DNA from 4 places in the Lysinibacillus sp. Bpr_S20 genome. Region 2 is predicted to be linked to each of the others. Evidence: riboswitches for the same ligand, from Rfam matches in the RefSeq annotation. Region 2 holds a riboswitch; each other region holds the start of a gene.
What was found. A riboswitch is a leader RNA that binds a small molecule or an ion and turns the genes downstream of it on or off. The one in region 2 is predicted to bind cobalamin.
Positions count from the first base shown of each region.

Region 1: linked by a shared signal. The riboswitch ahead of MWJ95_RS03680 (ribonucleoside-diphosphate reductase subunit alpha) and the one ahead of MWJ95_RS16100 (hypothetical protein) in region 2 are both predicted to bind cobalamin.
Region 3: linked by a shared signal. The riboswitch ahead of MWJ95_RS08665 ((2Fe-2S) ferredoxin domain-containing protein) and the one ahead of MWJ95_RS16100 (hypothetical protein) in region 2 are both predicted to bind cobalamin.
Region 4: linked by a shared signal. The riboswitch ahead of nikA (nickel ABC transporter substrate-binding protein) and the one ahead of MWJ95_RS16100 (hypothetical protein) in region 2 are both predicted to bind cobalamin.

Region 1 covers NZ_JALNLQ010000001.1:744,271-751,947, reverse strand. The annotation lists gene MWJ95_RS03695 (ABC transporter ATP-binding protein) at 1-1,077, opposite strand, end outside; gene MWJ95_RS03690 (tetratricopeptide repeat protein) at 1,349-2,410, shown strand; gene MWJ95_RS03685 (ribonucleotide-diphosphate reductase subunit beta) at 2,472-3,512, opposite strand; gene MWJ95_RS03680 (ribonucleoside-diphosphate reductase subunit alpha) at 3,525-5,738, opposite strand; cobalamin riboswitch at 5,901-6,090, opposite strand; gene MWJ95_RS03675 (hypothetical protein) at 6,201-6,884, opposite strand; gene MWJ95_RS03670 (ECF transporter S component) at 6,881-7,375, opposite strand; gene MWJ95_RS03665 (hypothetical protein) at 7,393-7,653, opposite strand.
Region 2 covers NZ_JALNLQ010000006.1:150,517-158,193, forward strand. The annotation lists gene MWJ95_RS16085 (ABC1 kinase family protein) at 599-2,587, shown strand; gene MWJ95_RS16090 (C40 family peptidase) at 2,967-4,196, shown strand; gene MWJ95_RS16095 (hypothetical protein) at 4,680-5,228, shown strand; cobalamin riboswitch at 5,455-5,662, shown strand; gene MWJ95_RS16100 (hypothetical protein) at 5,860-6,402, shown strand; gene MWJ95_RS16105 (ABC transporter substrate-binding protein) at 6,404-7,363, shown strand.
Region 3 covers NZ_JALNLQ010000003.1:164,078-171,754, reverse strand. The annotation lists gene MWJ95_RS08685 (energy-coupling factor ABC transporter ATP-binding protein) at 1-447, opposite strand, end outside; gene cbiQ (cobalt ECF transporter T component CbiQ) at 447-1,217, opposite strand; gene MWJ95_RS08675 (energy-coupling factor ABC transporter substrate-binding protein) at 1,223-1,495, opposite strand; gene MWJ95_RS08670 (energy-coupling factor ABC transporter permease) at 1,499-2,245, opposite strand; gene MWJ95_RS24440 (hypothetical protein) at 2,292-2,423, opposite strand; cobalamin riboswitch at 2,637-2,821, opposite strand; cobalamin riboswitch at 3,038-3,220, shown strand; gene MWJ95_RS08665 ((2Fe-2S) ferredoxin domain-containing protein) at 3,359-3,730, shown strand; gene cobJ (precorrin-3B C(17)-methyltransferase) at 3,735-5,405, shown strand; gene MWJ95_RS08655 (sirohydrochlorin chelatase) at 5,420-6,316, shown strand; gene cobK (precorrin-6A reductase) at 6,313-7,074, shown strand; gene MWJ95_RS08645 (precorrin-8X methylmutase) at 7,087-7,677, shown strand, end outside.
Region 4 covers NZ_JALNLQ010000009.1:145,381-153,057, forward strand. The annotation lists gene MWJ95_RS19400 (hypothetical protein) at 1-857, shown strand, start outside; cobalamin riboswitch at 966-1,157, shown strand; gene nikA (nickel ABC transporter substrate-binding protein) at 1,298-2,917, shown strand; gene nikB (nickel ABC transporter permease) at 2,989-3,942, shown strand; gene MWJ95_RS19415 (ABC transporter permease subunit) at 3,944-4,756, shown strand; gene MWJ95_RS19420 (ABC transporter ATP-binding protein) at 4,767-5,540, shown strand; gene MWJ95_RS19425 (ABC transporter ATP-binding protein) at 5,553-6,374, shown strand; gene MWJ95_RS19430 (C40 family peptidase) at 6,464-7,375, opposite strand.

The DNA of each region.
Region 1 (7,677 bases), on a different contig from region 2:
TTTCACGGAAAACGTAATGTTTTTCAGCACATCCTCTGCCGATTCGTAATAACGATAGCTCACATTTTGAAAGTCAATCGCTCCTTGTATTGGTGCGGTAAGTGCATTTTCCGCTTCCTTGACCGCTACTTCTTTATTTAAGACATCTACGATACGCTCCCCTGAAGGAATAGCACGCGCAATTTGCATCAGCACCATACTAGAAGTCATCAATCCATTTAGGATAATCGTTAAATAGTTAATAAAAGCGAGAATGACCCCAACCTTTAATGTACCAGCTTCTACTTTAATGGCGCCTAGCCAAAGAGCTGCTACAATCCCTAGATTGACAACAAACATCGTAAACGGCACAAGCACACCAACAATTTGCTCGGCTGTAATAAAACGCTTCGTCAACGTATCATTAAGCCCACTAAATTGTTCAATCTGTTGCGTTTCACGACGGAACGCCTTCACAACACGAATCCCTGCTAAATTTTCCTGAAGCTTCGTATTCACACCATCAATTGCTTCCTGCACTCGTCGATACAATACACCAGAATACTTTGTGAAAAAGTACATCGCAATAATCAATAGCGGTACAATAATAAGAAGTATAGAAAATAGCTCACGTGCTGTCACAAAAACAATAATTACGGCCCCAATAAATAATAAAGGACCACGTACAAAAATACGCAATGTCATCATAAACGCGCGCTGAACACTTTCCACATCACTCGTTAAAATCGTAATAAGCTTCCCTGTTGTAAAAGCGTCACGTTCCTTTGCAGAATAAGTCATCATTTTTTCATAAAGTGACTGACGCACATCCGATGCAAAATGAATGGCTGCCTTTGAACTATAATAGGAACAGCCTATCCCACCAACAAGTCCGAATACCGCACTCATTAGCATCCAGACGAACATTTTCAGCACATACGGATTGTCACCATTCGCAATCCCCGTATCGATCATATGCTGCATAATAGTCGGCTGTAGTAAATCCATCGTCACCTCGAGTACCATTAATAGTGGTGCTATCAAGGTAAAAAATTTATAGGGTCCTAAATACCCTCCTAACTGTTTAATTGCCTGCATTCTTTCGTCTCCGTTCTTTTCGTTCACATCTTAATTATAACTGAAAATCATTCTCAAGTGGTAATTAATTTTTCGCGTCTCGTAATATTCGGGAAACGTTTAATTATGTAAATGAACTTCTGGCTAAAAAAGGGTTTTTTAAACCCTTTTTCCAGTATAATGATTATAGGTAATAATTAGCTCATCATAACTTGAGATTGTATACCATTCCGACTGAGCATTTCCTAAGGGCTGTCCAACCCTTAAATTAAAGCAGAGACGAGGATGATTCATGGAAAACACTATACATAGTGCATTACATCTACGAAGACAAGGGAAACTACAAGAATCGAAAGAAATGTTTTTGACATTATTATCAATTGATCCACTCAATCCTTCTCTCCACTATCAATGTGCACGAAGCTTTGATATTTTAGCTGAAGAAACAAAGGCAATGCCATTTTATGAGCAAGCGATTGAATTGGGCTTAACTGATTGCGAACTAGAGGATGCATTCATCAAATTAGGAAGCATTTATCGAACGCACGAACGCTTTTTAGAGGCGAAAAAGCTATACCAAGAAGCAATGCGTAAATTTCCTAAAAAAGAACAAATGAAAATATTTTACGCGATGGCATTATATAACTTAGGAGACCATGCTGATGCAATGGGTTTCTTAATTGGCAACCTCGCTTTTACGACAACTAATCAAGATATATTAAAGCACTATCGAACAATTACTTATTTAGGTAGTCGATTAGATTCTAGTAGCGATGAAATTATCACAATTGATAAAAATCAGCCATTACAGCCTACTACAAAATCTATCGTAGAAAAAGTAACAGAGGGTCTTAAAGGTTTTGGTATTGGAGGTTTTTATACTAGTAGTGGTTTTGAGTATGATGAATATTATCGCTTTTTTAATGATCGAGATTTAGAAACACGGAGATGTGCTCTTGCAGCTTTTACAGTAATGCTCGGTGCATGGCATGCTCTTAGTGGCTTTACTTTTATTCCACAGCACGACCGAAAATATTTACGTGGATATAATCCAAATGAACCATTTCATGAATTGAATAATTACATCGAAGCCATCGTTACTCATCATCAACAAATAAAACAAGATTTCCCTGTGATGTTTGAATATATTATTGATTTTTTAATTTCTATTGAAGTAGAAAGAAAAGTACCTTACGAAAAATGGTTTCCCGAATTAGATGCTCAACTCGTTCAACGATTAAGAGATGAAGTATTACTTCCCAATAAATCACTTTTAGACAACCCTACTGAATACAAATACTTTTTAAGGGAAGCTGGTATTCCACCATTTTTCGAAGACGATTTTTTTGAATAACTAGAGAAAAGCCATGTTAGCATGAATCACGCTAACATGGCTGTTTTGACTCTAAAGTTTGTTACAAATCATCAAACCCGTTATCTTCTACATTGACCTTCACATATTGGCGAGAACGTTGCTCGAAGAAATCTGTTTTTCCTAAGTCAACATCCTCATACGCTTTCACCCATTTCAATGGATTTTTGCGATAGCCTTCAAACGGGCGCTCCACGCCAAGCTGATTACAGCGTACGTTCGCATAGAAATGTACATAATCATGCACATCTTCCACATCGAGGCCATCAACTTTATCGCCAATCACTTCATTGGCCCAATCGACTTCTAGCTGAACGGCTTCACGGAAAATCTCTTGTACACGAGCTGCTCGTTCAGGTGTATCGTATTGAGGATATTCCTCTAATAGCTCCTGATAAATCTTCACAAATAAATCCACATGTAGCTGCTCATCGCGATTAATATAATTTATCATCGTTGACGTTGCGACCATTTTTTGATTGCGTGCTAAATGATAGAAGAACGCGAAGCCCGAATAGAAGAATAGACCTTCCAAAATAACATCATAAACAATCGCTTCTAACATATTTTCAACAGTTGGTTCCTCTGAAAATGCGCGGTAGCCTTTAATTACGAAGTCATTACGTCGCTCTAACACTGGCTCTGTACGCCAAAAGTCAAACGTACGATCCTGCTCATCTTTGTTCACAATACTTGATAACACATAAGAATAAGAGTGATTATGAATAACCTCTTGTTGCGCTAAAATAATCATTAATGCATTTAGGCTTGAATCTGTTAAATAATCCGCTACTTTCCCTGCAAAATCGGTTTGCACACTGTCCAATAATGCTAATAAGCCAATGATTTTTAAAAAGGATTCCTGTTCATCTGGCGATAGCCCAGAGAACTGCTTCACGTCATTGCTCATATTAATTTCAAATGGTGTCCAGAAGTTGCCCAGCATTTTTTTATACTTAGGATAAGCCCAGCTAAAACGTACATCATCCCAGTTTAAAATGTTAGAAGAGCGCCCGTTCACAATGCCTGTTGAACGGTTTGGCGCTTCCTTATCCATAATTTGTCGTTTTGTAATTGTTGTCATTGTTATTTCCTCCTAGCTAGCGCAAGACTCACATTCTAGCAATTCTACAGATGTTGAGCGTACATAATACGTCGTTTTCACACCGCTCGCCCATGCATTCATATGCAATGCCAGTAAATCTTTCGCCTTAATCGTATTTTGAACGTATAAATTAAGTGAAATGCCCTGGTCGATATGACGTGCTCGTGCAGCATTTTGCTTGATAGTCCAATTTTGATCGATGAAATAAGCAGATTTATAATACCAAGTCGTTACTGGTGATAAATCTGGTACTGTTACTGGAATTTTGTAATCCTTCTTCTCCTCTGAATAACTCTTTTGGAAGATAGGATCAATCGTAGCCGTACTGCCCGCTAAAATTGATGTTGATGAGTTCGGTGCAACTGCCATAACATAGCCGTTACGCATTCCTTTATCTGCAACCGCAGCGCGTAGCTCATTCCATTCCTGACTGTCATAGCCTCGTTTGTCAAAATACGCACCAGTATGCCAATCCGAGCCTTCAAATAATGGGTAAGCCCCTTTTTCACATGCCAGATTGTTAGAAGCACGAATCGTTAAATACGCAATTTCCTCATATAGCTTGTCCGCAAATTCTACAGCGTCCTCAGACTCCCATTGAATTTCTTTCAACGCTAATAAATGGTGCCAGCCAAATGTGCCAAGTCCAATTCCACGATAGCGTAAGTTCGTACGCTCTGCTTGTTTGACCGGAATTGTATTGAGTGCAATCACGTTATCTAACATACGTACTTGAATCGGGATCAATCGTTCTAAAACACCAGCTGGTACAGCTCTGCCTAAATTGATTGATGATAAGTTACATACAACGAAATCACCAGGTTTGCGACGTGTTACGATGACATCATCTTCAAGGGTAATAGACTCGAATTCTGTAGCTGACATATTTTGAAAAATTTCTGTGCACAGGTTCGAGCTGTAAACCATCCCTTCATGCTTATTCGGATTCATGCGGTTTACTTCATCTCGATAGAACATAAACGGCACACCTGTTTCAAGCTGTGAGCGCATAATACGCTTCATAATATCAATGGCTGGTACAACTTCACGACTTAACAATGGATTCGCGATACATTCTGCGTATTTTGTACGGAAAGAACCATCACCCTTTTTCTCATCATAGAAATCCTCTAGTGAATAGCCCATCACTTCTCGTACTTCATGTGGGTCAAATAAATGCCATTCCCCGCGCGCTTCAACCGTTTCCATAAATAAATCTGGTAAGCACAGCCCTGTGAAAATATCATGGGCACGCAAACGCTCATCCCCATTGTTTAAACGTAAATCTAAAAACGTAAAGACGTCTTTATGCCAAACATCTAAATAAACTGCAATAGCTCCTTGTCGTTGACCTAGCTGATCCACTGAAACCGCCGTATTGTTAAGCTGTTTAATCCATGGTAAAACGCCACTAGATGCACCTTTAAAGCCTTTAATAGATGAGCCTCGGCTACGAATTTTGCCCATATAAACACCTATACCACCGCCGTACTTAGATAGAGTTGCGACATCAGTATTCGTGTCATAAATACTTTGTAAACTATCATCTACTGTATCGATAAAGCAACTTGATAGCTGTCCATGTGTTTTACCTGCATTCGATAATGTCGGTGTGGCAACAGTCATATATAGATTACTCATCGCCCAATAAGACTCTCGTACTTTTTCTAAACGATTTTCTGTTTCATCCTGCATAAGTGTCATCGCAATGACCATCCATCGTTCTTGTGGTAGTTCCACTGGAGTTTTCGTATAATCACGGACTACATAGCGGTCCATTAATGTTTTTAAACCAATATACGTAAACAATTCATCTCGACTTGATTCTAAATAAGCAGCAAGTTCCTGAAGCTCCTGCTCACTATATTTTGTTGTTAAACTTTCATGATACAAACCAGCTTCTGTATAGTGTGCTAAATGTTGCGGAAAAACCTTATAAACATCCTTTACTGAAACGCCGCGGCGCATTGCAAATTGGTCATATAATTTTTCTAAATAAATTTGAGCAGCGACAAATGTCCAGTATGGCTCCTCCTCATCAATTAGGCTAAGCGTTTGTAAAATCATCGCATCTGCCCATGCTTCAAACGTGGCATTGTCGTTTTTTCGTAGCCATCGATCCGATAATCTTACAAAACTTTCGAGTTCATCCTCCGTGTAACTTTTCTTGAGCTTAGCTAATTGCTGTTCGATTTGAATTGTCATGTATACATTCTCTCCCTTTCTTTCTCCAGCAACACAAAAAGCGATCACGCAACATCTATCGGTTACGTGATCGCTGTAAAATCGGAAATGGAAATGAAGGACATGCACACAAAGAAGTGAACAAATCTCTCGCCTCCACTTCTCAATCCCCGAAGAATGTGTTGCTGTCTTGAACGACTCGGCAGGTCTCCTGGCTCGTGCTTCTTCCAAATGATGGCCTTCCCATTGTTCACAGTGGCCTATTCATCATTTGTCAGCACTTACAGTTGCGGGGACAGCTTCGGCTTAAGAGCTGACTCTTTTTCCGAATTCCCATTTAAACCATATTGGTACCGCTCGTCCAAAATACTATATATTGTGTTTTAATTCCTAAACAAATCTAACATATTGTGTTTGTTGTTGCAATAGGTGTTTTGCCCCTTGCGACTTATAAAGTGCTACTTTTTCTCGAAGCAAGCCCAATTACAATGCAGTTTTACGTAGTTTTTCAAAATTTCTAGAAAAATATTTTTGTGCCAGCTGCTCTTTTTCTGGATCAATTCCTAGCAAAACTACTGCACATGGACCAGCCGATTTCTCAACATTTAATGAACTTTTGACCTGTTGCTTACCAAAAAGTCGAGTAAATTCTGCTTGTAGACCTTTTGATCCAACTGGCCATATTTGCTGCACGATTTCTTCTTTCCACGCTTGAAAAATAGGTTGGAGCTGTGCGACATCTTCAGGCTGTGCGAGGACTTCATCGCCTACAAGCGGCAGGCCATAAGTGTACCAAATAAGCTGTTCATGTTTCAATGTTGCGCGTTTCCGCAGCTCACCAAGCATCGATATAGACAAACCCGATTGAAGAGTCGGCATATTGGACTCTGTACTACCATCTATTGGCGGACAACTAAAACCTGCCTCATTAAATACCTGCTGAATACCTGCAATATAACGAGACCATGCTGCATCCCCTGAAAAGTTAGCTAGTAGGATATGTTTGGGTAAAGCATTTGCAGCGAGCTGCTCTAAAAAAGTAACACGTGCCGTTAAGTATGCAGTTAGTTGATCTGGCGCAGACACAACATCTTGTGGCTTTTCACCAATTGCTGCTGCATTATCAGTGGTAGCAATTAATTCACCAATTTTTATAGCATTTCTCAATGGACTCGACCTTCCTTACGCACAAACACTTTCGAGAGAATTGGCATCGCGACCGCAACGATCACTAGATTTACGAGTGTTGCCAATGGAAGACTAGTAAGTGACGTCCAGTAAAACGCAGGACTAATGATTAAGTAAAATGGTAATGGTGCCACCACGCCATTTAAAACAAGTGCTACAGGCCATTTCCAGAAATGCATTCCTTTTTTATGCATAACCCCAAAGATCCATACAACAATAAACATTTCCATTGCGATGATAATATGTAATGGTCCTAAAGGAAAGCCCATCGTTAAGGCTGAAATAAAATGCCCAATGACTCCCGCAATCCCAGCTAATACTGGAGATAAAAACACAACGCTCAAAAATGCGGGTGCTGCGTCAAGGGCAGCAGTTGAAATAAATGTAGGAATTTTAATGACTGCACCTACTGCACAAATTGCCGCTACCATCGCAGTAAGTGTCAATTTCATCAATCTTTGTCGATCCATCCCATTTCCTCTTTCTTTTATATTTTTTTATTATAGCGCGGGGTTGATTTCCGTTCCGGTTGTGCGCTTTGTTGCTGTCGCTTCGCTTTCGCACAGATAAAACATTTGTTGCTGTCGCTTTGCTTTCGCACAGATAAAACATTTGTTGCTGTCGCTTTGCTTTCGCTACAGAAAACATTTGCCGCTGACGCTTCGCTTTCGCGCAGAGCAGAGCTTCCTGGGGGCGTCCGATGAGCCGCTTTTGTTGCTGCCGCTGCGTTAGCACTACGCTTTCGCACAGAAAACATCCGCTACGCTGCAGG
Region 2 (7,677 bases):
TGAAACTTACGGCATCTCTTTTGTGTTATTTATAATTATAGGCCGTGACAATTTTATCTCTGTTAGTTGTCGTATCTGTGAATTATTCATACAAGCAAATACCAAGGGAGGAACCATCGACATTAAAGACATTAGAGAAACTATTATCCTTTTTCAAACATGATAATCTCACCTGTTTATCGAGACACAACCAGCGACACCACTGATTGCTAAATATTTTTTACGCATGTGTAAGCACATCCTTTCCTTGTCATATACATATAGGGGTATATTGTGGATAAAATAAAGGTTTTTTTGTATTGGTGATAAATAAAATTGTGGATAACTATCAGTTTAATCAGGTGATATACCATGTTAGGTATTTTATCAACAAAAATGACTGAGTAAAAATCATTGTAAGTGGATAAATACTAAAAAAGTGAACAAATAGACGAAATTTTGGGGATAAACCTAGGCGTAAAAGAAATTAAGTACCCCGATTTGGTTATCACTAAAAGTAAAGAATGCAGTCGGAATGGAGATGAATTTCGCGTTAGGGTGATGAGCCTTAGATTTGTTATACTAGCAGTATTAGGAAATGGCATCGGAGGTGACGCTATTGATTTATTTGAAGTTTTTCATTCAAATCATTGTTGTATCAGGGCTTATTTATATTGTAAGTGGTCGATTAATTGGTTCAAATATAAATTTTATACGTAGGATTCTTTCTGTCGTTATTAGTGTGACGCTAACGTCCTTTGTTTACTGGTACACTTATTTACGTCATACAGATTTTTTGTACGAACCGGTGATGCAAACTGTGACAGAGGTCAGTACACTTATTTGGATTGGTTGCATGCTACTAATTTCGATGTTGCTCTATCTCGTTTTTGAGCTTTTCGATTCAAGTGGTATTAGGGCCAGGGATCGTCGTAATGGGCAAAAAAATTTTTTCATGCGCCTTCGAAGCTACTGGCGACAACAAAAGCGCTTGCGTCAGGTGTTAAAAATAGCTGTGACAAATGGCGTTGTTCAAACGATTAAATACGCAAGACAACGAGAAAATGAAAAAGAGCTTGCCGTTGCTTTAAGAGTAACTTTGGAGCAATGTGGTGGGATATTTATTAAATTTGGTCAGGTACTTTCTACTCGTAAGGAACTATTTTCGCCTATCTTTATTGCCGAGTTAGAGAAACTACAGGATAGTGTGAAGCCTTTACCGTCAGAGCAGGTAACACAAATATTAGAAAATTCACTTCCAAAGCCTATGAATGAAATATTTACAAGCTTTCAAATGGAGCCTATTGCAGCAGCATCCATTGGACAAGTACATAAGGCACGATTGAAAAATTTTGATGAAGTCGTGGTCAAGCTACTGCGTCCAGAAGTGAAGGGGATTATGCGAGACGATCTCGATATTTTAGAGGAATTTGCCAACTGGCTTTCAACTAAGTCTACATGGGCTGAATCACTTGGTTTTCGAGAGCTTGCTAAAGGATTTGCAGATGGGTTACGTGAGGAAACCCATTTAGATATTGAGGCTCGTAATACATTACAGGTGACGAATGCACTTGCCAAAAGCGATTATAAGGTGAGGATTCCTAAAATCTATATAGAATATTGTCAGGAAAATATTATTGTCATGGAATACGTACGAGGGAAAAGTGTTGCCAATGCTACGGCTGCATTTAACCAATTAGAGTGTGATCGTAAGCAGTTTGCACGGACTGTGTTATATTCCTTCTTTGAGCAGGCGCTTCTTTCAGGTATATTTCATGCAGATCCGCATCCGGGGAATATTCAAATTGATGAGATGGATGGCAAACCGATACTGCTGGATTTTGGAGCTGTTGGCCGTTTGGGGGCTACACAACAAGAGGGCTTAAAGCAATTTTTAATGGGAATTCAGCTAAATGATTCAAGTATTTTATATGACGGCCTAACATTAATGGTTGAAAATGCTGATCATGCAGAACGTGCAAAGATGGAGCAAGCTATAGATCAAATTCTCTTGAAAATCTCTTACGTTGATCGGATTCCAACAGAGGAATTAATACATGCGTTATTTACGGTTGTTCGTGATTTCGGTCTTGCTTTCTACCCTGCAGTAGCTTTAGCACTACGTTCCTTAGTAACATTAGATGGAACATTACGGGTGATTGACCCAAGTTTTGATATTTTTACAGAAGCGAAAGAATTTTCATCTGTCTATATGCGAGCATCCTTCCTGAAGCCATTTAAAGAACCAATGGCCGCAAAGGAACGTTTACAGGAAGAATTGTCAATGCTTATACCGACATTGCGCAAAATGCCAAGACGAATCGACCAACTTATTCAACGGGTAGAAAGTGGAAAAATTATTTTACATCACGATGTTTTTTCGGATGAGGATAATGCTCGTTTTATAACCAATCTATTTTCCCGTTTCGTCCTGCTGCTCGTTGGTATTACCTTTGGTATTATTTCGGTAGCACTTTTAGCCATCTCACAATTCATTCAGGATACGTATGCTGTTTACTTAAATACAGCTGCATACTTGGGGTTATTTTTATGTGCCATTCTCTTAGTACGGCTTTCTATCCAAGCGCTACGTTCTATGAAGCAATAGAAGTGCCACTAGCAGTGAAAATCAATCTTTGTTTATGGATATACATTATTTTTAGGTAGGGGACATGTTCCTTTACCTATTTTTATTGTGAAAACGTTCCTTAGAAATATTACAAAAATATTACAAAGAAGATAGTGGGTCTAATGGTAAAGCAGTTAAAAACGTTGTCGTGTAGAATAAAACGTAATTTTGTAGAATATATTAGAATTTACATGAATATTACAAGAATGTTTCGAGTTTTACTATACGATTAAAAAGGCGTGAAATAGTATAAAAGTTATGCTGATAGTGCTAAACTTTAAAAGGCTAATAAAATATAAGATAAATAAAAGAAATCGTTCCAATGATTACATTAAAATTCTAAGAACGAAATTGACTAGTGAAGGGAAAGAATAACGTGGGTAAGCGCAATAAATGGCGTAAGTCGATGGTGCTAGCATTAGCACTAGCTGGCGGCTTATTATTTAATACAGTTCAACCAACAGTAGTGCACGCAGAAGAAACATCTCAACAAATGATTGATAAGAAGGCTAAAATAGATAAAGAAGTTAAAAAGCTACAAGAAGAATTAACTAAACTAGAAAAAGAAATCGATGAAAAAGTAAAAGTATTTAACAAAGTACAGGCGGATATTAAAGAAGTTGATGCAAATATTGTAGATACTAAAAAACGTATTGAGCAACGTTCAGCGATTTTAAGTGATCGTATGGCTGCATACCAAGCTCAAGATACTACTGTAGGTGTTTATTTAAACGCTGTTCTTGAATCAAAAAGCTTTGCAGATTTAATGGACCGTGTCGTAGCGGTAAAAACATTAATGGATGCTGACCAAGAATTAGTTGATCAACAAGAAGCAGACAAGGCTGACTTAGAGAAACAAAAAACAACATTAAATGAAAAACAAAAAGAGCTTCAAAAGCAATTCCAAGAGCTTCAACAAAAGGAAAGCGAAATGGAAGTGAAAAAAGCTGAAAACGAAGCGAAATCTCTTGCATTAAAGGCACAAATTGCAACGAAACAAGAAGAAGAACGTTTAGAAGCAGAACGTAAAGCAGCAGAGGAAGAAGCAGCTCGTTTACGTGCACTTCAAGCAGCCACTCCAGTTGTACAAGCAACAAACAACAACGGTAACAACAATGCAAATAACAACGTGAACAATAATAGAAATACTAGCAACGCTAACAATAGTAGCAATAGTGGCAAAGAGAACAATGAAAAATCACCACAAGTAACTATTGGTTCTGGATCAGGCACTGCATCTTCAGGTGATGCTATTTCAACTGCGAAGCAATTCCTAGGTCGTAGCTATGTTTGGGGCGGAAGTAACCCATCGACAGGATTTGACTGTTCAGGTCTTGTACAATGGTCTTATAAACAAGCAGGCGTATCTTTACCACGTACAGCATCACAACAATATTTAGCAACACAACGTATTTCAGCAAGTGAGGCACGTGTAGGTGACCTAGTATTCTTCAGCTATGGTTCAGGTATCGCGCATGTAGGTATTTACTTAGGCAACAACACGATGATCGATGCTCAAAATAGAGGTGTTGTTATCGAATCACTTGATTGGTGGAAGCAATATTTAGTAGGCTTCGGTCGTATTTAATTTTTCAGCAAAAGAGATTTACTGAGCCCTACTATTATATAGACGATTTAAAACACGAAAAGGTTATCTTTGTAAGTCATTTACAAAGATAACCTTTTTTTATTATTTGGAGTGTAGCCCGTAAAAGCTAACTGATAAATCACGCAAGGATAGGGCTATCCGATAAATTAGGCTCGACTACTCGACGAATAATGAGTAAAATAACATCTAGGATGAATAAATTTACATAAGTTGATATATTTACTACTATAGACATGGTTATTAAAAGGATTATGTGTTTTTCCCGTAACCGGAAATGATTTCTTGCATCTTGAACCTCATTTCTGATAATTTTGAAATATACAGTTATGAAGCTATCCTAAAAAATTAAATTATTTGAGACTTTAGTTTTGTAGCACTAAAGTAACAAATGATAGAAATTAAGATAACACTTGCAAGTTCACCATTTTTTACGTTCTGAAACAATAAAGGTAGGGATGAATCATGGAAAAAGAGATTTTGCAACTTTTTAGTAATTTAACAGAGCATGACCGAGATATTCAATATAAATCATACGAAGAATTAATGAAAATTATGCAGGAACCAGTTGACTGGACATATTCAGTTTGGGAACAACTTGTTCAGGCTCTTACATCTAAAAATGGACATGTCCGTGCAAGTGCTGCACAATTTTTATGCGCATTAGCAGCAAAAAGTGACCCTGAAGAAAGAGTGTTAGAGGATTTCTTAAAGATTTGGGCAATAACTTATGATGAAGAAACAGGAACGGCGAGGCATACTTTGCAGGCGATTTGGAGAATAGGTTTAGCAGGGCAGGTACAAAGAGATTTAGTCGTTTCATATTTGGCGAAAAGATTTCAAATATGCCTTGATGAAAAGCACCCGACATTGATACGTTATGATATTATTGTATCTTTTAAAAAGCTATTCGATGCAACGAATGACCCAAAATTACTAGAGATTGCACGACGTTTAATAGAAGAAGAGGAAGATGCAAAAAGCAAAATGAAGTATAAGAATGCCATCCGTTAAACGTTTGGAATGGCTATTTTTTGTACAGATTCTTTCGTTAAAAATTAAGCAATTCATTATATGTATCAAAACAAATACCAGCACGAGTATGGGAAATGTCTCTGAAGGCAATCAAAAATATTTGTGTGCATAAAGATACCTACATGATTTTATTCATCGTATTTGTTTATTCTAATTCCACAGCTATTTTTTCCTATCAATCTATGTTAAACTGCATAACAAGTGAATAATTCTTGCAGAATAAGGGTGCTGAACTATAGCATAATCGGGAATTCGGTGAAAATCCGGAGCTGTTTCCGCAACTGTAAGTACAGAAATCATAAAAATATGCCACTGTTGAACTATTTAATGGGAAGGCTTTTTATGACTCACGACGTGATTATAATGTAGTGAACTGTACAAGCCAGGAGACCGACCTTTGTTTGAACGTATAGATAACTCTTCGGAAGCTAGGAGAATATGCGGCAAATACATAGGCTTTGATGTGTCTACGCGACACTATTTTATGTTATTTTCGTTGTTTCCTTAGGAGTGGAAACAACGTTTTTTATGTGCACTTATTAATGCATCTGATGAGATTCACGGATGTTATAAGTAAGAGTTTTTCACGAGGGAAAGCGGGGACTTAGATTTGAAAAAAGATGCACGTTATTCTTGTTATCCATTTATGCGTGAACAGGCATCCACAGTAGATTTTGAAATTCGAACGGATAGCCTTACTACACATATTGGTGTCGCTTTGGCGGCGGTGAAAAAGGAAAATGTAAAAGTAGTATCAGATGATTTACTTACCATTTTGCCAATGGCTTACCATGTAAATGGCTCTGTCCGAGGTAAATTAGCAGTAACCGCAGATGATTTGACTTGGCTAAGTAATCGCTATGATTTCTATGTTAGTCATGTTAAGGATGAAATACAAAACTTTGTATTACCTCAAGGAACAGAGGCTGCTACTGCATTACATTTATGCCGCAGTGAAGCGAAAAAATCATATCGTGTTTTGCACAAAGTATCTGAAGAACGAGAAGTACCAGCTATTCTCTTTGATTACTTAGGATTACTGGCCAATGTCTTTTTTGTAATGGCTGTCTATATGAATCAGCATGCTGGTATTGCTGAAATACCGTTTATTAGTAAGTCATACCCGATGAAAAAGAAAAAGGAGAATCAATGAAATGAAGAAAATGTTAAAGCTGCAATGGCTTTCAGTATTGATGCTGGCACTTGTATTAGTTGGCTGTGGTACGAAAGAGGATACTAATAAAAAGACCGTTTCTAAAGAAGATCAACAAGTCGAGAAAACAAGTTATAAAGTTAAGGATGACCGTGGCGTAGAAGTAGAGTTTGCTGCAGTACCTAAAACTATTGTTTCGTTGCAACCGAGTAATACAGAAATTTTATTTGCTCTAGGCGTTGGCGATAAAATCGTTGGTGCAACAGAATTTGATACGTATCCAGAAGAAGCTCAAAAAATTGAGCGTGTTTCTGATTCCGTAAAATTCAATAGTGAGCGTATTTTAACGTTAAAGCCAGATGTAGTTATTGCCTATACAACTGGAAATGAAGAAACGTTAACGGCATTAAAAGGTCTCGAGGATGCAGGTATTAAAGTGTTTGCCATTCAATCAGCTACTTCATTTGATGATGTTTACGGTGATATCCAACAAATCGCAACGGTGATGGGAATCGAAAATAAAGGCGACAAATTAAATGAAGATATTAAAGCTAAAATTGCGGAAGTCCAAGCGAAAGTTAAAGATGTGAAAACGCCAAAAAATATTTACCTAGAAATTAGTCCGAAGCCAGACATATATACGGCTGGTTCTGGTACATTCCAACAAGAGATTTTAAATGCTGCGAATGTTAAAAACGTTTTTGATAACCTCCAAAGCTGGGCAAAGGTATCTGAGGAAGATGTTATTGCGAAAAACCCAGATGTTATATTAACAACAGTAAACTATGCGAAAGACCCAGCTGCAGAAATTCTTTCTCGTGATGGATGGAATACAATCACGGCTATTCAAAATAAAGCAGTTTACTATATAGATACTGATGTTTCCAACCGTCCAGGTCCACGTATTGGTGAAGCTGTTGAGTTAATAGCAAAAGCTGTATACCCTGAGTTATTTAAATAATTGATATTGAAAAATAGTATTTTGGAGCTGTCCTTTATCGAGGGCAGCTTTTTTTGCTGGATAATTTTCTGGTAGTGAGTGATTTACTATGAAGATTCTTTGGCCCTGCCCTGCTTTGAAGGAAAAGTGATCGGGTGGAGTGGGAAACTGCTCCGCTTTGCAGGAAAAGTGATCAGGTAGAGTGGGAAACTGCTCCGCTTTGCAGGAAAAGTGATCAGGTAGAGTGGGAAACTGCTCGGCTTTGAAGGAAAAGTGATCAGGTAGAGTGGGAAACTGCTCGGCTTTGAAGGAAAAGTGGTCGGGTAGAGTGGGAA
Region 3 (7,677 bases), on a different contig from region 2:
ACGTTTTTTCTGTCCAACACTCAAAAAATGGATTGGTTTATTTAGTAGTGCTTCGACTTCAGTTTGAGCGACAGCCCATGCCATTTTTTCTTCAATTTTTTCGGTTGTCCAGCCAAGATTCAGCGGTCCAAATGCAATATCTTGCTTAACTGTGCCAGAAAAAAGCTGGTTGTCCGCATCCTGAAAAACAATACCAACTTGTTGACGCAATTCTTTTAATGCTTTTCTACTATACTTAAGTTCGTTGCCGCAAAAGGATATACTTCCATTAGTAGGCTTTAAAATACCGTTTAAATGCTGAAATAACGTTGATTTTCCAGCCCCATTATGACCAAGTAAAGCGATTTTTTTCCCCTTTGGAATCTGAAGTGTAATATCTGTTAAGGCATGAGTTCCATCTGCATAAGCGTAAGATAAATCTGTTAATTCAAAGTATAAGTCTGTCATTAGAAAAAACCTCCATAAATGATAAGGAGTATAAAAATAGCGGCAATACCTAGCCAATTATTTATGTTATAGCTGACATCCTGCTGCCAATAGACAGCTTCGCCACCACGTGCTTCCATCGCATTATTCAGCTCACGACTTCGTTGGAACATCTCGACAAATAAAGCTGCAATCAACATTGATACGGAGCGAAGCCATTGCATAGGGGAGCTGTACCCTAATCGAGCCTGTTGGGCAAGGTGAATTTTTTGCATACTATCTAAAAAGATAAAAATAAAACGATACGTTAGCTCTACTAGCTCTACAAACAGAGTAGGAAGTCGCCATTGTCGCAAAACGTAACAAATGGATTGAACAGATGTTGTGAGAATTAAAAAATACAAACAGCTAATACTGCCAAGGACGATGAAAAAAAGCTGTTGTGCTGTCACTAGGCTCGCACTACCTACAAAAATTGTCCAATTATGAAGAGAAAATGACCAAATGTTTGAAGGGAGCGAACTTGTTGCTGGCCCTATAGAAATTAAAATGGATGCTAAACTTGATAGTAAAAAAAATCCAGGTAGCAATAATAATTTGCCGTAATATTTGGCAGGGATTTTTGCGACTAAAATGATAAAAGCACTCATCACAAGAAATGTGATGAGTGAAATTCGTTCATCTCTCATGATAAGCGACAATAAAAGTAGTCCAAGGGATAACGCCATTTTTTCTAGCGGATGAACAGATGCTAGTTTATTCATATAAGCATACTTATCAATGAGTAACATGGCGTTTAACCTTCTTTATGTTTGCCACGCATTAAGCCAATAAAATAGCCGATAAATCCAGCGCCAATAGCAGCTTGCAGAGCGAATAATAAGCTTTCAATTTCACCACTTGGTGGCTCCCATAAACTTTCAAACCATGGCTCATAGCTAGCATCGATTTCACCAATTGCTGCTTCTGCTTCGCCATCAGCCCCCTCGAATTCTGCGCCTTTTTGAATGAATAGAGGGAAGATTGCTAGCAATACAACAATGGCTAAAAGCAATAAGTTTTTTTTCATTTTTTAATGAGCCTCCTTTGCTGAGAAAATACGTAAAGCTTTTAATTCACTGACATTGTATTTTTTCAGGAAGTTCATAACGATCACTGTTAAAAGACCTTCACTAACAGCAAGAGGAACTTGCGTCAACGCAAAAATACCAGCAAACTTTGTGAATGAAGCTATAAAGCCACCAACTTCAGAAGGGAATGCAAGAGCTAATTGTACAGAAGTGACAACATATGTCCCTAAATCACCAAGCATGGCTGCTAAAAAGACGGCAACCGAAAATGATAAACCTATTTTTTGTGAACCCTTAAAAACATAATAAGCAATAATAGGACCAGCAATTGCCATAGAAAATGCATTAGCGCCTAAAGTTGTAAGTCCACCATGTGCTAAAAGTAAAGATTGGAATAATAATACGATTGTCCCGATAACACTCATCGCCAATGGTCCAAAAAGAACTGTCCCAAGCCCAACTCCTGTCGGATGCGAGCAACTCCCCGTTACAGAAGGGATTTTTAAGGCTGATAGCACAAAAGCAAAGGCACCCGATAGACCTAATATCATTTTTGTTTCAGGATTTTCATCAATAGTTTTACGAATAGAACGTAATCCTAAAATAATAAATGGTATCGATACCACCCACCAAAAAATGGCCCATTCAATTGGTAAAAAGCCTTCCATAATGTGCATCGCAAATGCACGATTTGGCACGAATAAAAATGCCAATAAGAAATAACTAAGCTTCCAACCTGAAAATTTCAAAAATCTCTCCTCCTAGCTTTAAAATTTTTCGAAATAGTATGCGAGGCTATATAATTTTGCCTTGGCGTAATTGTAGCTGTCGCTTTGCTTTCGCTACAGAAACCATTTGTAGCTGTCGCTTTGCTTTCGCACAGATAAATAATGCATTCGGATTTTGAATTGTGCAATCACAATTCATTCCTTTAAAAATCCGCGACATCCGCCAGAGGCTTTTTTTCATTCAGTAGGTGTTTTGGCCCGATTGGGACCATATCTGTACTCATTTACTATCTTGAGATGGAGTCTCTTCTGAATGAAAAAAGCACTTCTCCGATAGTGGAAAAGTGCATAGCTAAAAAATGCAAATAAAATTCTAATCTGCTCAGCCGCACACCCATCCTCGTAGGTTGAAACGATCACATATTTTTCGGCAGGTCTCCTGGCTTTAGTTCAACGTTTTATAGGTCTTCCCATCCATTGGACAGTGACATTCTCTATAAAACTCCCTAGTACAGTGGCGGGACCGCGCCGGACTTAAACCGGCTTCCCTTTTAAGCGAAATGCTGAACAATTCGCACCGAAAAAAGATGAAGTTGTGAGATTTCACGACAAAGTGTAACATGATTTTCCATAAATATGCTATACTTTTGTGAAAAAATTTAAAATTGAATATCTATGTAGAAAATTCGGATAAATAGTAAACGAATGTCTCATTTTTCTAAAAAAATGAATAAAAATGTCACAAATTAAGAAAGAAATATTGAAATTTTAAAAAAATAAGCTATGATAGAAACAGTTTTCAATTACATAAATTTATATAAAACGTCCATAAGTGCTTGAATATGTTCAAGATAATAGGGAAATCGGTGAAAATCCGATACAGCCCCCGCTACTGTAAAAGCTGATGAAATCGCGGATGCCACTAGTGAAAACTAGGAAGGCGCGAAAGTAAAAGGAAGCTTAAGTCAGGAAACCTGCTTATGTGATAATGCATGCAAACTTTTCGGAGGGAGAAGTTGAAGCGAGAGCGAGTATCCGTAATATTCGTTTTTATTTGGCTTCTACAAAACCTTTACTCTTCGTTTTAGAGTAGAGGTTTTTCTTTTTCTTAAAGCAAATGAGGGGAGAACAACGATGACAACTTGGAATTTAGAGGGGATGAAAACGCATCTTTTTATTTGTAATGGTAGTAGCTGTATGAAAAAAGATGCTGAGGATATTACACTGGCAATCCGTGATGAGATTCAGTTGCTAGCGCTTGATCAGGAAATACATACGACGAGGACTCGGTGCAATGGTAGGTGTAAGGATGCTTGTGTGGTCATTGCATATCCTCAAGGGAATTGGTACCGTGTGCCGACAAAGGAGCATGGAAGAGCACTCGTTCAAGATTTAAATCATGAATCTTTACAGAATGAGCATGTCTTTACAATGCGTGAAGGTTCGCTACAGCGTACAGCACAAACAACAGCCATTAAAGGTATTGAAAAGGTGAAAGAGGGGTAACAAAATGGCGCAAAAAGGTAAGATTTTCGTAGTTGGCTTTGGTCCTGGAGACTTTAAACATATTACGACTCGTGCTGTAGAGGCACTACAACAAAGTGATATGATCATAGGCTATAAAACGTATGTTGAACTAATTCAGGATTTAGTAAGTGCAAAATCGATTATTAGTACTGGTATGACAGAGGAGGTTTCTCGAGCGCAGGAAGCAGTACGTCAAGCGGAGGCTGGAAGTATCGTCTCGGTTATTTCTAGTGGAGATGCAGGCGTTTATGGAATGGCTGGATTAGTATATGAGGTCTTAATCGAGCTAGGCTGGACAGAAGCAACTGGTATCGAGGTTGAAATCGTTCCTGGTATTTCTGCTATTAATTCATGTGCAAGTTTACTAGGTGCTCCAATTATGCATGACGCCTGTACGATTAGTTTAAGTGACCACTTAACACCTTGGAATTTAATTGCAAAACGAGTAGAGGCAGCAGCGATGGCGGATTTTGTTATTGCTCTTTATAACCCAAAAAGTGGACGCCGTACGAGACAAATCGTAGAGGCACAACGAATTTTATTGGAATATCGTTCGCCAGATACACCGGTTGGACTTGTGAAAAGCGCGTATCGTGACCGTCAGGAAATAACGATGACGACTTTATCAGAAATGCTTGAACATGATATCGGTATGTTAACAACAGTGGTTATCGGGAATTCAACAACATTTTTCTATGACAATAAAATGATTACACCACGTGGTTATCAGCGTAAATATACACTTGGTGAAGAAAAACAACCGTTACGACCGCATCAACGACTGAAGGAAGAAAATGAACCATGGGCCATGAATCAAGAAACAGGTTCTGCACGTAGTGATTTTGCGACAGATCCCAATGCCAATCGTATGAAGCCCAGTTTAGCTATAACACCACAACCAAAGCCTAAAAAATCTTCACTTGAAATGGCGACAGCAGCTCTTGCTTTAGTGAAGGGAACTAGCGCTGTGAAAGCAACACCTAAGCTCGTGCAACAAAGAATCGAATCCATTTTTGAATTAGCTGTTAGTCCAGGGGTAGCCAATAAATTTTTTACGCCTCAACAAATGATGACGTTAGCGGAGGTAGTTGGTGAGAAAGGAACGATGGAGTATACACCAGACCATCAAATTCATTTGAAAATTCCTACGTCAGCGCCTGAAGACATTACAGCAAAGCTTCGTCAAGTTGGGTTTTTACTAGCCCCAATTGGTGACGTGCTGTCGTTAAAGGCTTGTGACTTCTGTTACGGAGAAAAGGTCGATTCGATTCCTTATGCAGAAGAGATTCAAGAAAAGCTCGGTGGTATGGCATTACCGAAAACATTAAATATTGGCTTTAACGGCTGTGGTATGGCGTGTTATCGAGCAGTATTTGATGATATTGGTATTGTTTATCGTAAAAGTAAATTTGATGTTTTTATTGGGGCCAAGCCGGTTGGACGAACAGCACATGCGGCCCAGCCGGTTGTGGAGGGATTAGAGCCTGAACAGCTCATACCGCTGATCACCGACATTATCGAAGAATATAAAGCAAATGCACATCCAAATGAACGTTTGTTTAAATACTTCAAGCGTGTGAAAAAGATCCTACATTTTACGTATCAGGATATGTCTTCAAAAATAAAAGTTGAGCCAGCTCCATGCGGCGACTAGTGAGGGGTAATGAGATGAAAGCAATTTTATTTGTCGGCCACGGGAGCCGTTTAGAAGCAGGAAATGAAGAGGTACGCAATTTTATCAAGCAAATGACACCTCGCATTGATGCAAGTTTTTTAGTAGAAACATGTTTTTTAGAGTTTGCTTCGCCAAACATCGAAGAAGGTATTACGAACTGTGTGAAAAAGGGTGCTACTGAGGTGCATGTTATTCCGATTATCCTGCTTCATGCTGGACATTCAAAAATGCACATTCCTGCAGAGATCGAGCATGCGCGTGAGCATTATCCGAATATCACGTTCACATATGGTCAAACAATCGGTATTCATGAAGAAATATTTGCGATTTTAGAAGATCGTCTTGCAGAAATCGGTTTTAATGCAGAAGAAGAACATAAGGATACTGCGATTTTATTAATTGCACGAGGCGGTAGTGACCCATATGCAAATGGTGATTTTTATAAAATTACACGTTTGCTGTGGGAAAAACTCCCGGTTCAGTATGTAGAGAGCGCCTTTATGGGAGTCACAGATCCTCGTGTTGAAGAAGGAATGGAGCGCTGTGTGAAGCTGGGTGCTAAAAAAATCATTATGCTACCGTATTTCTTATTCACAGGGGTCCTAATGGAACGAATGAATGGTATGTGTGAGCAATTTAACGAAAAATATGTGGATTGTGAAATTCAAATTGCCAACTATTTTGGCTATCATGAGCGTTTGCAAAATGTGCTATTGGAGCGTATTGAGCAAGCTGTAAATGGCACATCAACAGGCATGCAAGATTTGGAAAATTATCGTGCTTATGCGGCAGTTCATGGACATGCACATCATCATCACCACCATGAGCACGATCATGAGCATGACCATCACGACCATCATCATCACCATGAAGAGGAGCCAGTGAAATGATTTTCATGTTAGCAGGGACGAGTGATGCAAGGAATTTAGCGCTTGAATTACAGTCAGCAAATTACGCTGTGACAGCAACTGTTGTGACGGATTCAGCCGCCTCAAGCCTTGCAGAAGTGGGACTACCTCATTTAGTTGGTCGTTTAACAGCGGAAGAAATGGCGGCGATTATGAAGGACCAGGGATATCGTTTAGTTGTAGATGCTTCTCATCCATTTGCTGAAGAAGCTTCGAAAAATGCTATGGCGGCAGCGGAGCAAGCAAATGTTCCGTATATTCGCTATGAACGTGCACATTGGCATTATGCCCATCCACTCATTACGGTTGTGAAAGATTATGAGGAGGCTGCCCAATTAGCAGCAGAAAAACGTGGTGTCATTATGCTAACGACGGGCAGTAAGACGTTAGCGACCTTTACAAAGGTGTTGCATGGCTTAGAGAATACGCGAGTGATTGCGCGTATGCTTCCTCGACTCGATAATATGGAAAAATGTGAAGCACTTGGTGTGGCACAAAGAGATATTGTTGCCATACAAGGACCTTTTTCAAAGGAATTAAACGAGGCACTATTTCGTCAATATGATGTGACATTGATGATTACGAAAGAAAGCGGCAAGGTAGGCTCGGTGGATGAAAAGCTAGAGGCTGCTCTTGCATGTGGCATCGAAACGATTTTAATTGCAAGACCAAATATAAAATACGGACAGCAATATTCAACATTTGAAGATGTATTACAAGCTGTACAAAACACACTTTAGGAGGCAATTCCGATGGATTTTAAAACAGATTTCAAACCATTAACAGTAGACCCAGATAAAATTTACGATTACAGTTTCTCAATTATTGCAGAAGAAATGGGCGAGCATAATTTCTCAGAAGACGAGTGGAAAGTTGTACGTCGTATTATTCACGCTTCTGCTGACTTTGAATTAGGACGTAGCGTGATTATTACCCCGGGCGCAATCGAGGCTGGGATTAAATCAATTCTTGCAGGTCGCCATGTCATTGCAGATGTACAAATGATTGAAAGTGGTTCAGGTAAAAAACGCTTCCAAAAGCATGGAGGAGATTTACACTGTTATATTGCAGATGAAGACGTTTCAGTTGAAGCAAAAAAACAAAACACTACACGTGCGATTATCTCCATGCAAAAGGCCGCTAAATTACATGAAGGCGGTATATATGCAATTGGGAATGCACCGACAGCATTGCTGGAATTAATTCGTTTAATTAAAGAAGGCTTAGCGAAACCAGATTTAATTATCGGTATGCCAGTTGGCTTCGTTTCAGCCGCTGAATCGAAGGAAGAGCTATTAAAACTAGAAGGTATTCCTTATATTACAAATGTTGGTCGTAAAGGC
Region 4 (7,677 bases), on a different contig from region 2:
AGTCAGCTCGGAGCATTGAATCATTAAAGAAGATGCCTAGCTTTATCCTCAACATCTTTGTAAAAATGTCTAATGTCGACAATTCCTATCTTAGCGGAATGCGTACTTTGCTGTACAAACTTGGTCCCAACTTAAGCCCGGGGATTAAATTAAGTTTCCGGGACAAGTGGGCGGTGAAGCAAACATCTTTCATGGGACTTCGGATTAGGCTGAGGGACCTTTGTCAGCGCCAGTCTGAAATTTTGCTGCCTCAGCTCAAGCAATTCCCTGATCGAAACCTTTGTTTCTTCAATATCGCTGGGGGAGCCGCTACCGACAGTATCAATACCCTGATTCTAATTCAAGAATCGGAGCCGGAATTACTGAAGGGACGGAAGATTGAAATCAACATTTTAGATATCGATACTTACGGTCCCAATTTTGCAAAACGGTGCATCGATGTTTTGAAGCAACCAGGGGAACGCTTTCATGATCTTGACATCACCCTCAAAACTATTCATTATGACTGGAGCCAACCGGATGCATTACTAAAGATGAATTTAGAACGTTCCGACTGGATTCAACTCTGTTCATCGGAAGGTGGTCTTTTTGAGTATGGTTCAGATTCAGATATCATCGAAAATTTAAATCATTTCTTTACAAACTCCCCAGCGGACGCTCGGATTACAGGTTCATTAATTTTCGACCGAGCAAATGTAAATCCGGGATACCTCGGTTTTACAGAGTTTATCGGCGTGCAAATCCGATATCTTGGGCTGGAGGGATTGCAGCGAATTTTAACCCAAACCTCTTGGGTTTTAGAAGAATACCATGAAATTGAAAATATCTATATTCTGTTTTCTTTGAAGAAAGCGTGACTTACAATAAAAAGAAGTTTTTAATGTTAGTCATTATTTCGAGAATATTATTATATTCAGAAAATAAAATTGACGTGAACATTTGAGCATGATATGTTTAATACTAATTTCATAGCAATCATTACAAGTTTGAGTGAAAGATCTTTCATTCAATTAAATGGAAAATGGGTGTAAATCCCATGCTGTCCCGCAGCTGTAAATGAGGAGTTTTGTTTCAAATACCACTGAGTTATGACTTGGGAAGGTGAAGCAAAATAATGATTCATGAGCCAGAATGCCTGCTTGTAAGAAGATTCATTGACGATCTACGAAAGATAGGGAGATGGATGGAGGCTTACTTTAAGTAAGATTTTCTGTCCTTATTCTTTTGGAATAAGGTTTTTTTATGCCTTCTTTCTGTAGATTCTTAGTGCACCACGAACAGAGATAGGAGACAGAAAATGAAATTGACAAAGTATTTACTTCCTTTCATGCTTGTTTTGACCTTCAGTTTACTCACTGGCTGTACGAGCACAGATAATGAAAAGGGAGAGACAGCATCGAAACAGCAGACAGACGAAAAAATGATAACGATTGGCTGGCCACTAGATGTAGGACCATTAAATCCCCATACATATTTACCAAATCAAATGACAGCACAAGCAATGGTCTATGAATCATTGGTTGAGTATAACGATGATGGGACAATTACGCCGAAATTAGCGGAAAGTTGGGACATCTCTAAGGATAAAACGGCTTATACTTTCCATTTAAGAAAAGATGTGAAGTATTCAGACGGAACGGCTTTTAATGCAGACAATGTAATTCGTAATTTTGATGCAGTACTAGCCAATCGTGATATGCATGCTTGGATGGGCATGGTCAACCATATTGTGGAGGTTGTAAAAGTGGATGATTCTACTATACGTTTGAAATTGGATGAACCCTATTACCCTGTCTTAAATGAACTTGCTTTTGTAAGACCTTTCCGTTTTTTAGGGGATAATGGATTCCCTAAAGGGGATGCGACGCAAAATTCAATCAAAGCGCCTGTTGGTACAGGCCCATGGGTATTAACCGATTACAAAAAAGACGAATATGCCTTATTTAGTCGAAACGACAACTACTGGGGAGAAAAACCACTTGTTGATAACATAAAAGTAAAAATCATTCCTGATTCTGAATCGATTTCGTTGGCCTTTGAAAACGAAGAATTAGATTTAATTTATGGTCGAGGCATTATTAGTTTAGATAACTATACGTTTTTAAAAGATAGCGGAAAGTATAAAACCACAACATCTGAACCTTTGTCAACGCGAGCGCTGCTATTTAATACACAGTCAGGTCCGTTAGCAGAATTAAAAGTACGTCAAGCGATTCAATATGCAATCAATAAAGAGCAAATGGTTGAGACGATTACAAATAGTACAGAAAAGGTTGCGAATACACTATTTTGGGATGCTATTCCTTATGCCAATATTGATTTAGCGCCAATAATAAATAATCCTAAAAAGGCGCAACAATTGCTAGACGAAGCGGGATGGAAGCTACAGAAGGGCGAAAAAATTCGTACTAAAAACGGACAACCGCTCACATTAGATTTAATTTACATTGCAACAGATGCGATTCAAAAGCCAATGGCGGAATACATGCAAGGTGAACTAGCAAAAATAGGCGTACAGTTGAATTTAGAAGGCGCAGATGTGATGGTAGGTCTGCAAAAATTAATGGATGATCAAGTTGATATTAATTTCTGGCGTACAAATGGACCACCAACAGATCCACATAGCTTTGCTAATGAATCAGCTACACCAAACGCTAATGGTGTCTATGAAGCGAAATTAGGCTTACAAAATGCCAAAGAAATCGATAATAAAATCCATCAATTATTAGTAGGTACAGATGAAAAGGAGCGAGTGCAACTGTATACGGATATTTTAACAATGTTCCATGACCAAGCACTATTCTATCCTATATCTTACGAAACAAATACCGTGATTTATCAGCCATATATGAAGGATTTTGCTCCACGTGCCTCTGAATATGATATTCCATATGCACAAATGGATAAAGAAAAATAAGTATAGAAGAGAGAGTATGTCGATCAAAGACAGCTCTCTCTTTATCATAGGATTGATGAGGAAGTGACAGCATGTATGAATCGACATGGATGTTTTGTTTAAAAAGAATTTTGACATTGCCATTTGTATTATTGGGCGTATCCATCCTGACCTTTGTATTTATTCGTTTCGTTCCAGTAGAGCCTGCTGAGGTTATGCTTAGAATGGCAAGAGTTGCGCCAACAGCAGAAGCCATTCAAGCATTACGTGAAGAACTGGGGACAGACAAACCTTTTCTTCTTCAATATTTGCTTTGGGTAAAAGGAATTTTGCATTTAGATTTTGGTACATCCTTTGTTAGTAAATTACCAGTAGCACATGAGCTTTTCGCTAAATTACCCGCAACCATTGAATTAGCGGTTGCGTCATTTGTGCTTATTTTAGGATTAAGTCTGCCATTAGGGATCATAAGCGCGTTGTATAAGCATTCCATCATCGATAAAATCATAAGACTATTGACTATTATGAGCATATCCATTCCAACATTTTGGTTAGGTTTTTTATTACTTTATCTATTTAGCTTGAAATTAGGCCTATTCCCGACAAATGGAAAGGGCACACTAGCCCATCTAGTTTTACCTGCATTCACATTAGCTTTACCGACAATTGGACTGTTCGTCCAGTTTATTCGTTCAACGATCATTGAAGAATTACAACAGCAATATGTTCAATATGCTCAGCTAAGGGGATTAAAAAATTCTGTTATCCTCGTCCGCCATGTTTTAAGAAATGCCATTATACCATTAACTACTTTGTTAGGTATGACGCTTGGTAATTTACTAGGTGGTGCAGTCATTGTGGAGCAGGTTTTTAGTTGGCCTGGACTAGGTAGGTATTTAATAGAATCCATTATGAACAGGGATTATCCAGTTGTACAATGCTATGTAATAATTATTGCTGTCATCTATGTGCTTGTAAACTTATGTACAGATGTATTACATCGCCTATTGGATCCTCATCTCATGATGAAGGGTAGGAGAGCTTAAAGTGAGCCTTGTACGAAAAGAAAATGTATATGTTAAAAGATTATTTAGTTTAACGTTACTTTTGATCATTGGCTTGCTTGGACTGTTTGCGCCAATTATAATGCCCCATGATCCTTTAGCTATCGATATCTCAAAGAAATTTTTAGGTCCATCTTTGGACTATCCATTAGGGACAGATCATTTAGGAAGATGTGTTTGGTCACGAATGCTTTTAGGTATTCGCTATTCTTTAGGATCGGCGCTCATCATTCAAATAGTAGCCATTCTTTTAGCTGTTCTACTAGGTGCTTTTGTTGCACTGAAGAGAGGGTTAATAGATTTTTTATTTATTCGAATATGTGATATTTTATTAGCTTTTCCGACACTTGTTCTTGCATTTGGACTTTTAGGTTTATTAGGTCCTAGCTTAAAAAATGTATTCATTGCCCTTATTTTTACGCAACTGGTTTATTATTCGAGATGGATTAGAGGATTATTTATCGGGATGAATGAAAAAGGTTTCATCCAAGCAGCAAGAATTAGCGGAACTTCAGGAATCAAGTTAATTATGCGCCATTATATCCCTAATCTACTGCCACCTATCGTAACAATTGTTGTATTAGATATAGGAAAGGTTATTTTAGAAATTGCAGGCTTCTCGTTTATTGGACTTGGCGTGCAGGCCCCGATCCCTGAATGGGGCATGATGGTGAATGAAGGAAAGCAATATATCCGCCAACATCCTGAACTAATGCTTTATCCGGGACTTGCCATCGTCCTCGTTGTGCTATTACTGAATCATTTGGCAAGTAGTTTCAAGAAGCTTGGCCAGTAAAGGGGAAATTATGGAGAAAGTTTTAGAAGTGAAAGACTTAACGGTAAAAATCGGGGAGAAAAATATATTAACCGCTATTAATATGACTGCCTATAAAGGGCGTGTCTTAGGGATTATAGGGGAAAGTGGTAGTGGAAAAACAATGCTTTGCCACGCCATCATGCAATCACTACCGGCTGTGGTGCAGATTACAGAGGGTCAAATCTTCTATCAGCAAGAAAATTTATTGAACGTATCAGCCGCTAAATTAAGAGCGTATCGCGGCAGGCATCTATCTATGATTATGCAAAATCCATCTACAGCTTTTGATCGTATTCAAACGATTGAAAGCCATTTTCGCGAAACATTAAAGGCTCACTTTGTGATGTCTAAAAAAGAAATGAGACAGATTGCTCTTGATGCCATGTATAAAGTCAATTTACCTAATCCAGAACAGCTTTTGCGCTATTATCCTTTTCAATTAAGCGGGGGAATGCTCCAGCGAGTGATGATTGCTTTGTCATTGGCGATTCAAGCATCTCTATATATTGCAGATGAACCAACGACAGCTTTAGATACAGTCAATCAAAAACAAGTATTAACACTATTTGATCGTATTCGCTCGGAAACGGAGGCTGCTATTATTCTTGTAACGCATGATATAGGTGTGATTGCTGAACTAGCTGACGACGTGGCTGTGATGTATCAAGGCGAAATCATTGAGCACGCGAATGTCTATGATTTTTTCGATGCACCTCAGCATCCGTATACAAAGAAACTTTTACAATCAAGAATTGTGTTTTAGAGGTGAAAAAATATGACGCTGCTAGAAGTGAGAAGTATTGAAATGCATTATGATCAAAGACCAAGACCGTTCATGTTCAAACGAGGACAGGAAGCACCTGTATTACAGAAGGTAACATTTTCACTTCAGGAGGGCGAATGTTTAGGAATCGTCGGTCAAAGTGGTTCGGGCAAAAGTACGTTAGGTCGGATTATTTTAGGAATTGAGCGACCGACGAAAGGAGAGGTTCTATTTCAAGGGGTAAATCTTTACGAAACGACAAGCAAGCACAAAAAAATAATCCGTAGAGATTTACAGACTGTCTTTCAAAATAGCTATCATTCATTTAATCCGAAGCAGACGATTTTTGAAATAATAGAAGAGCCTTTCCTTAATTTTGAACATTTCAGTAAAACAGAGAGACAACATAAAGTAAGGGAATTGCTAGACTGTGTGGAATTAGGGAGGACCATTGACCAAAAATATCCTTCGCAACTGAGCGGAGGGCAACAGCAACGTGTCAACATCGCTAGAGCTCTTGCTTTAAACCCAAAATTGATTGTATTGGATGAAGCCATTAGTAGTCTTGATATGATCTTGCAAAAGCATATTATACAATTACTCCAAAGCCTTCAAAAAGATAGGCACCTTGCTTACATTTTCATTTCTCATGATTTACAAGCTACACGTTTTATGTCAGATCGCATCCTCGTGATGCAAAACGGTCAGCTAGTTGAGGAGATTGCTAAAGATGGAGCATACAAGCATCCCGCATCTCTAGAACTATACAATGCTATTTTGCCCTCGCATCCTCGAGAAAGAACGATGAAACATAAAAGATTTTGTAATGTTTAAGTCAGTACAATTAGTACTGGCTTTTTTATAGGTGAAGCAAAAGAACAAAAAAGGCATTTCATCCATAGATGAAACACCGTTTCTTAAAGTTATTGCGCTAATCGCTTAATAAAAGTATCTAATTGTACGAGTGTAACATTGTCGTTCACCCCGAAAGTATTATTACCTTTACCAACTGTAATTTTATTGGAAGAGAGAATGTTTACATAATTGTAAGCCCAATGCGTACTTGGAACATCAACAAATTGGAGTGCTGTTCCTTGTTGTTTTAAATGGAATGCTTCTACTAAAACTTTTGATAATTGAGCACGAGTCATAGGTGAATTAGGATTAAATTTTCCATTGGCATCACCTGAAAATACGCCGATTTTTTTAAGTGCTTCTGCAGCACCAGCATATTTAGACGTTGGTTTTACATCAGGAAAGCTTGTATTCGTGTTACTAGTATCTAAATGTAATTGATTAGCCAGTTTAAGAGCTACTTCTCCACGCGATGCATAGATGCTAAAGTCGACTTCAGTACCTTTTACTTCACCCGTATTTTCAGTGAAGTTTGCTACGCGTTTTGCCCCTACGTAACGAGATCCCCAATAATAAGGATCATTGATTTTATCGATTTTAACGCCAGAGCTTGTTGTAGCTGAAATAAAATTATTGTCCCCTATGTATATGCCAACATGGGAAACACCACTTCCTGACGTATTAAAAAATACAAGATCTCCAGTCTTCAACTGAGCTTTTGCAATCGCAGTACCTTGCTGATATTGAGATGAAGATGTACGTTGTAGTGAAATCCCTAACTTAGAAAAAACGATTTGTGTATAGGCTGAGCAATCTACACCTGTATTAATATTAGTTCCTCCATATTGATAAGGAACACCTATATATGCTTTTGCTGTATTTGTTAAATCTGTGAATGTTGCGGCTTTCGCCTCATGAACACCCATGCCTGTGAAGAACATAAACGATGCGAAAATGGGTAGTAATATTTTTTTCTTCAATTAAATCTACTCCTTTCAAAAAGCTTTCGACTTTTACTTTAGTAAGAATAGCATGAAACAGGCATGAGTTATTTTTCAATAATATTACCGATTACCTTTAAAGAGCAAAATTGAAACCTTAATTTTAATTGTGTAAAACTCCTGCAATAATCGCGGACAATTTTACCAATTATAATCAGAAGGATTGGATATAAAGGGGCAAAAATGCTATTTTGGATGTTTTATCTAAATAAAAATCCGTTTATTAAAAAAAGAAACTAGATAATTAATAATCATTAACAATAAATTAAAATTATTGATTA